Regions from separate parts of the Sutcliffiella sp. FSL R7-0096 genome, predicted to be linked through region 2. Evidence: riboswitches for the same ligand, from Rfam matches in the RefSeq annotation. Region 2 holds a riboswitch; the other holds the start of a gene.

Region 1 (4,231 bases), 1.7 Mb from region 2:
GTACGGACGAGCTCTCTGTCTCAGCAGGTGTGAATAGACTGATGCAAATTTATAAGAGAAATGAAAAGGGAAGATGATTATTCAAATAGGAATGCGAGATTGCAAAATAACTCTCGCATTCCTTTTCTTTTATTCGGTTATCGCTCTTTAACCAACAGACTTTCTCTAGTTTGTTTGGCAGCTTGAACCATCACTTTAAGGGAAGCGACCGTCTCTTCCAAACCGCGAGTCTTTAAACCACAATCCGGATTGATCCAGAACTGCTTTGGGTCAAGCACTTGAAGGGCTCGGTCAATGTTGCTCCTTATCTCATCTAGATGAGGGACCCTTGGACTATGAATGTCATATACCCCAAGTCCTATGCCATTGTCATACGTATTTTCCTCAAAAGAATGGATGAGTGAGCCATGACTTCTGGAGGTTTCTATGGAGATAACATCGGCATCGAGTGCTTTTATCGCATCGATAATATCTTCAAAATCCGAATAACACATATGAGTATGGATTTGTGTTTCATCCTGGACTGAAGATGTTGCAAGTTTGAACGAATAAACCGCTGCATTTAAATAGGCATCCCATTTTTCCTTTTTCAATGGAAGACCTTCACGAAGAGCTGGTTCATCCACTTGAATCATCCTAATACCATTTCCTTCAAGGAACTCTACCTCTTTCCGAAGAGAAAGTGCTATTTGGTTTGCCACATCATCCCGTGGAATATCATTTCGAACAAAAGACCAGTTTAATATGGTAATAGGTCCGGTCAGCATTCCTTTTACTGGCTTGTCAGTCAATGATTGGGCAAATAAAGTTTCTTTTATGGTCATTGGGGCTTGGAATGAGACATCACCAAAAATGATTGGCGGTTTTACGCATCTTGATCCATACGACTGAACCCAACCAAATTTCGTAAACTGAAAACCAGCTAATTTTTCTCCGAAATATTCCACCATATCGGTTCGTTCGAACTCTCCGTGCACTAAAACATCAAGGTCGATTTCCTCTTGGATGTGAATCCACTTTTTTATTTCAGACTCTATGAATTCTCCATATTCAAAGTCAGTTAAATTAGATTTTCTCCATTTTTGCCTTTGTTTTATTACTTCCTGTGTTTGAGGGAAGCTGCCAATCGTCGTAGTCGGTAAAAGCGGTAACTGAAAAGCATCTTCTTGCAATTTTTGGCGAACACCATATGTAGATCTGCGTTCAGCTTTATAATCATTTAAATTACGAATCTTTTTTTGGACCTCGATATTATTACGGCTGGAATAACTTTTTAATGTTTGAATCGCCCTGGCGGATGATGCAATTTCATCCTGGATGGTTTCTTTTCCATCTTGAAAACCTTTTGCAAGCACTGCTACTTCTTTTAATTTTTCATCAGCAAATGAGAGTGCACCTTTTAATGAATCATCAATTGTTTCTTCATTTTGCACCGTGACAGGCACGTGTAATAAGCTTGAAGAAGGTTGCACAATAAGATTGCTTTCCGTTACTACCTTTGAAATCTCTTCCAGAATGGAAAAAGTATCTTCAAGGTCTGTACGCCAAATATTACGACCATCAATGATACCCGCTGCAAGGACTTTATCTTTTGGAAACCCGTCCCTCTTTAGTGCAGCAAGATTTTGACCTTGATCATGTACAAAATCCAGACCTATTCCTTTTACAGGAAGAGAAATTATTTCTTTATAGTGATCTACTCCTTCAAAGTAGGTTTGTAGTATCACATTTAGAGATGGTGCTGCTTCATACAGTTTTTGATAGACATCGTGAAATAATGCAATTTCTTCTGTAGAGATGGTTGTAGATAGAATCGGTTCATCGATTTGCACCCATTCTACATCTTCCTCCTGCAATTCTCTTAAAATCTCTGCATATAAAGGAATAAATCGCTCAACAACTGCTTGAAACTGACTTTTATCATAGCCTTTGGCCAATTTTACAAAGGAGATAGGGCCTAAGATCACGGGCTTTCCTTTAATTCCGAGCTTTTGTTTAGCTTCCTTATAATATTGAAGGGGGCGGTTTTCCACTAAGCAGGGAAGAGCATCCTCCAACTCAGGAACAATATAGTGATAATTTGTGTTAAACCATTTAGTCATTTCAGATGCAACCGCATTTTCTGCACCTCTGGCTATAGCGAAATAGGTCTGCAGGGGCACCGTACCACCTTGGTATTCAAATCGCTTGGGCACAAGGCCAAACATCACTGCTGTGTCAAGTACATGGTCATATAGACTGAAGTCACCGGTGGGGATTAAATCGATGCCTAGATCCTTTTGCTTTTTCAGAAATTGAAGGCGTAATTCCTTCATTTGTCTCACAAACACATCTTTATCTAAATTACCTGCCCAAAATTGTTCAAGAGACTTTTTCCATTCGCGTTTTTCCCCAATTCGTGGATATCCAAGATTTGAACTTAAAGTGTTAGTCATTTTATCTCTCCTTGTTTATTGTGATTTTGTCTACAACTAAAAAATCTCCCTTTTTTAAAAAAAGGGAGATTCATACGCACACTTAACTAGAGTTGAGACATTCTGGTATCCTCAACACGTATTCCTCACTCCCCTCTATAACCTCGTAGAGTACAAGCGCATACAATAGGCAGGTATCCTGACTTAGGTTCATTGCTTCTTATCCCTTCCCATTTCAAAATGAAACAGTGGATTTTTGATAAGTCGCTCCCCATCACAGTGGCGGGACCGTGCCGGAATTACACCGGGCTTCCCTTTTAGCCGAGCGAATCACTTGCTCAGCACCTAATGCATTTGATATGAAGTTTTAGTATAATCATCAAATAATTTAAAAAGCCTCTCTAATAAATAGAGAGGCTGTGTAATAAAATCCTCTCTTATCACTCACAGCAAATAGCTATGCAGGATTTAGCACCTTTTCAATCAAAGTATTGAATGGTTGCTGGGCATCAATGGGCCAGTCCCTCCGCCTCTCTTAATAAGAGTGTTAAATATTTGATTAATTTAGAATTAATAATCATACTAGCATGACAAATCCACACTGTCAAAGATAATTTTAAGAAGTAATGGATTGAAACAAAAAAAGGAAAGTGAGCATATCACTTTCCTTCATCTAGGGAGTATAGGGGTATGGATATCTAGATGTTAGTGATATAATACCCGCCCGTATAGAAAATAAACCTTTTTTGTTTTTTTATTTGAAAAAAATTGGTATGATAAGAGTAGTTTAAAACTTGAGGTGATACAACATGAATATCGATTTTAATATGTTTATGAATGATGTTGTTCGAACTGCCAGAGAAGAGATGGATAACGCTGGATATGAGCAACTTAGAACGGTTGAAGATGTAGAAGAAGCATTTGCGCGTAAAGGGACGACACTTGTAATGGTGAACTCTGTTTGCGGTTGTGCAGGCGGCATCGCTCGTCCAGCTGCAACGCATGCGGTGCATTATGACAAGCGTCCAACACACTTGGTTACTGTGTTCGCTGGGCAAGATAAAGAAGCGACGGAGAAAGCACGTGAATATTTCGAAGGTTACCCACCATCCTCTCCTTCTTTTGCCTTATTAAAAGATGGTGAAATTGTAACGATGGTAGAAAGACACGAAATCGAAGGCCATGCGCCAATGTCAGTTATCACAAAGCTACAAGGGTATTTTGAAGATCATTGTGAAGAGCTTTAAGAGTTAATTAGAAGAGTGCCGGTCCCATTGATGGAACCGGCACTCTTTTTATTTTACTTCCAGGACAAGTGGATGTTCACTTAGTGCTAATTCATCTTGTCCCTTGCTCAATAGTATTATTCTATCCTGTTTTAGTTCAGAAGCAAACCCAATGGATATGGGGGAATTCTTAGCGACTTGGGAATGTTTTTTGGTTTTGACTTTTTCAACAATGGATTCATCATCAGTGCATACAAACCAACAATAATCGCCACGGTATATATTTACTTCATTCCCATCAATAGACACTGTTGGGAGAGGTGGCAAGCTTCCTTCTAATGAAATAGACTCGTTGGGTGTACAGGCAGATAGTAAGAATGAAAAAATAATGATGGTGATCCACTTAGCTTTCCCCATAAATCCACCTACCTCCATATTCTGAAATCAATCTTATCATACCACTTTATGGGAAATCCTTCACTAATATTTACCGCTACATCCTCCATCTCATGCATATTACAATAATAGGTAGGCAGTGTAATAGGAGGAAGTTAAAGAACATGCAACTTAGACGGAAGCGTATATTATATA
Region 2 (4,231 bases):
CATTTGGGGCAACAGCCATCAGATAGCCATTACGGATACCGGTAGTGGCCACTTTCTTTTGAAGCACTTCCCAGTCCAGCCCTGCTTTGGAATCATAATTTCTTTTTGAAAAATATTTCCCAGTTTGCCAGTCCGATCCTTCAAATGCAGGGTACGCACCTTTTTCTTTGGCAAGTAGGGCACTTGCTTGAATCGTGTAGAAAGCGATTCTTTCGTAAAGGTCATCCGCATACTTTACCGCTTTTTCCGATTCCCATTTGATGCCTTCCAATGCCAGCAGGTGGTGCCAGCCAAAGGTGCCAAGCCCTACAGCCCTGTACTTTTGATTAGTTATTTTTGCTTGAAGAACAGGGATATCATTTAAATCAATCACATTATCAAGCATGCGGACTTGAATGGGAATAAGACGCTCTAGCACATCCTCTTTCACCGCACGTGCAAGGTTTATGGACGATAGATTGCAAACAACGAAATCACCTGGTGTTTTGACGGTGATGATGCTTCCGTCTTTCACTGCTTGAGTATTGGTTACCGTGGCACTTTGGTTCTGGGTAATTTCTGTACAAAGGTTGGTACAATAAATCATCCCTTTATGATGATTAGGGTTCATGCGGTTTACCTCGTCACGGTAAAACATGAAGGGACTTCCCGTTTCAAGCTGCCCTCTCATGATTGCTTTCATGATGTCGATGGCTGCCACTTTTTCCTTTGCAAGATCAGGGTGGTTCACGCATTCCTCATATCTTATCCGGAAGCTACCGTCGCCTTTTACCTCGTCAAAATAATCTTCCAGGGAGTATCCCATCGTCTTTCTGACTTCATGGGGATCAAATAAATACCAGTCACCTCTTTTTTCTACTTGCTCCATAAAAATGTCGGGAATACAGACACCATTGAAAAGGTCGTGTGTACGCATCCGCTCGTCCCCGTTGTTCAGCTTGCTGTCGAGAAAGGAAAAAATGTCTTTATGCCAAACATCGAGATAGACGGAAATGGCTCCTTTACGTTGGCCAAGTTGGTCCACACTGACTGCTGTATTGTTCAATTGTTTCATCCATGGAATGACGCCACTGGAAACTCCTTTAAAACCACGGATATCACTGCCGCGGCTTCGGATTTTACCGAGGTATACTCCGATTCCTCCACCAGATTTGGAGAGGTTGGCAATATCTGTATTGCTGTCATATATTCCTTGTAAACTATCATCCACTGTATCGATGAAACAACTAGAAAGTTGGCCGTACGTTTTACCTGCATTTGCAAAGGTGGGGGTGGCTACCGTCATATATAAATTGCTCAAAGCCCAGTAAGCCTCCTTTACATACTGAAGCCTGTTTTTCTGTTCCTTTCTCATGAGTGTCATGGCGATTATCATGAACCGTTCTTGTGGAAGCTCCCAAAGCTCCTTGTTGTGGTCACGCGTTAAATATCGATCTGACAGAGTCTTCAGGCCAATATAAGTAAAAAGATGGTCTCTTTCAGGTTGTAAGAAAGCCTCCAATTCTTGGACTTCATTTTCTGTGTAAGACTCTAAAAGTTGAGAATGATAGATTCCTTTATGGGTTAACGCTTCTATTAATTGGTACAGATTTGTATAAGAAATCGTAGTATTCCTGTTATGGCGAACATTCTGTTGAAGTTGATGAGCAAGGAGTCTAGAAGCTATATAGGTCCAATCTGGTTCTTCTTCTGTCAAATGACTGAGCGCTTCTAAAATTAGTTGATTATAAAGCTCTTGTACTTGGTTAAGGGGTAACAGCTTGTTAGAAAGCTTCTCCGCTTTTTGTAAAAATATGTCCGCCTCAAGAGAAGGGAATTCCCTTAGGGTTGATTCAAGTAATCCTTGAAAGGTTTGTAAGGATTGCATATTTTCTTTGTGTGGTGTTTCTGTATGTATGGTCATCTTTCTTCACTCCGTTTCGTCTATAAGATAAGGCTTCATTCGTTCCCCAAATGGGGTATGGGGGAATGGAAATTCCGGGAATAAAAAAAATCCACTCAGGCAGCTGAGTGGATCAAACGATCATAGAAAGGGAGAATAGAGGAAGGGGGGATCCTAAAACCGTGCCAACGGGATGTTGGGTCCGGATATACCTGCTCTTTCCATATGTTTCTAGTGATCGTTTCATCTTCTCAACTCCCGAAGAAAGAGAAACTAATCGCTAAAGGCAGGTCTCCTGACTCATGCTTCTTCCTATCTTGATCCTTCCCATATAAGAGCCGTTAAGCCTGTTTATACAGTGGTTTTTCAAGATCGTCTGCACTTACAGTTGCGGGGACAGTTCCGGAGTTTCACCAGATTCCCTATTAAGTCTATTAAAAGACACCTTTACCGCATTATTAAACAAAATACTGTATGTAGTTAGTTAATTGTCATCTAAGCACTATATATAGTGTTATTCATGAATGATAGTATAATCATAAATGAAACATAATCAAATGGCAAGACATTTCATGTGCAAGATTTTTAGAATGGATAGAAGGATTTTTGGGGAGGTTCGACATGAAGTGAAAAATTCCTGCCGGGGTCTGACCCCGACAGGAATTTTTTATTATTGCTGCTGTAACACCTGTTCGATAGACCCACTGATGTGGATGTCGCGAAGGATAAGGCCTGAGTTGATGAATTGCAGGCTTAGTTCCGGCCTCAGTCCTGTTATGATAGGCGTGATGCCTATAAGTTTAAGGGAGCGGAGGAGGAGGTCCATGGTATGGAGGACCGTTCTATCCAATTTATAAACACCGGAAAAATCAATGATCAGTTTGGAGATGGACAGGTTTTTACTTTTTTCCAATGTCTCTTCTATAAGGATACTTGCCCGTACATCGTCAATTTCCCCGACAAGGGGTAGAACGGCCATCCCTTGGAGTAGTGGTACAATTGGGATGGATAGTCTGATCAGGGAGGCTCTTGTATCCAGCATTTTCTGTTCGGTTGCAATGGAAAAGGCCTGACTGAATCCGTAGACGATAATATTGAACAACTCATCTATAAGGATGAAGATCTCCGAGATTTGTTTCATTGGGTATCCTTCATTTGTCCCTTCCTTCTGGATAAAGGCCCATAAGCACCTCTTATACAATGTCATGTTGGAAAGCGTTTCCTCTAATGACCCTCCAGCTTTTACAGACATAAAGCCTATGGATTCCCCCCAATTCTTGGCACGGTCTAAGATGGATTTCTCAGAATCCAACACGTATTCTCCCAAAAACTGAATGAGGGTCCGAAAGATTTCTTTGATTTTATCTTCGGTCTCTTCCTGTCTGTATTGAGGAACGTCTGGATAGGTTTTCTGGATTTCCCTAAGCATGTTTTCTGCTACCTCATGCTGTGAATCTATCAATCTATTCCCTATCAGTGTTTGTGCCGTCAATGTCATAATAGGTATTCCTTTCTTCAAAACCTGTAATAGTTATTAACTATTTTAAAGAAAAGTTTATTAGTTGTATATCTTTTAATGGTATAAGCTAAAAGAAAGGCGTTTTTTTGGCTTATGAAGCGTGGAAGAGGTATAATTTTTAAATAATTAATGAATAGGAGTGAGAGAATGGAGCGGGTTCAGTTAGCGGAAGATGTATCTTTATCAAGAATCGTTCATGGTATGTGGAGGTTGAATGATTGGGGATACAGTAAGGAAGAGACTTTGAATTTCATTGAGAGCTGTTTGTACATGGGCATTACATCCTTTGATCATGCTGATATATACGGGAACTACACGGTGGAGGAACAGTTCGGCCATGCATTGGCATTGAAGCCTTCGCTAAGAGACCAGATAGAACTGGTAACAAAATGTGGGATTAAATTGATCTCTACCAATAGGCCCGAACACAAAATTAAACATTATGATACAAGCAAGGAACATATCATTCAGTCTGTAGAACAATCTTTAAGAAACTTCCAAACAGACTATATCGATTTATTGTTAATACATAGACCAGATCCCATGATGGACCCAAGTGAAGTGGCAGAAGCATTTACCCAATTGAAAAGGGAAGGGAAGGTAAAACGCTTTGGTGTATCGAATTTTCTACCGTCCCAATACAACCTGCTAAACTCCTCTTTGGATGATTCATTGGTGACCAATCAAATCGAAATTTCTGCAACTCATTTGGAGCATTTTGAGAATGGAACGTTAGAACAATGCCAAAGAGATCGTATCTCTCCTATGGCATGGTCTCCACTTGGTGGAGGAAGTATTTTCACAAGTGGGGACGAGAAAACGGTGCGCGT

The links. Region 2 has a riboswitch for cobalamin ahead of MKY77_RS06660 (ribonucleoside-diphosphate reductase subunit alpha). Riboswitches for the same ligand answer to the same signal wherever they lie in the genome.
Region 1: linked by a shared signal. The riboswitch ahead of metE (5-methyltetrahydropteroyltriglutamate--homocysteine S-methyltransferase) and the one ahead of MKY77_RS06660 (ribonucleoside-diphosphate reductase subunit alpha) in region 2 are both predicted to bind cobalamin.

Annotation. Positions count from the first base shown of each region.
Region 1 is NZ_CP152003.1:2,987,211-2,991,441, reverse strand. Features, by position in the region: gene meaB (methylmalonyl Co-A mutase-associated GTPase MeaB) at 1-77, shown strand, start outside; gene metE (5-methyltetrahydropteroyltriglutamate--homocysteine S-methyltransferase) at 138-2,435, opposite strand; cobalamin riboswitch at 2,586-2,778, opposite strand; SAM riboswitch class I at 2,849-2,959, opposite strand; gene MKY77_RS15360 (BrxA/BrxB family bacilliredoxin) at 3,224-3,661, shown strand; gene MKY77_RS15355 (hypothetical protein) at 3,710-4,057, opposite strand; gene MKY77_RS15350 (glycosyl hydrolase family 18 protein) at 4,201-4,231, shown strand, end outside.
Region 2 is NZ_CP152003.1:1,298,816-1,303,046, forward strand. Features, by position in the region: gene MKY77_RS06660 (ribonucleoside-diphosphate reductase subunit alpha) at 1-1,903, opposite strand, end outside; cobalamin riboswitch at 2,150-2,346, opposite strand; gene MKY77_RS06665 (STAS domain-containing protein) at 2,553-3,380, opposite strand; gene MKY77_RS06670 (aldo/keto reductase) at 3,549-4,231, shown strand, end outside.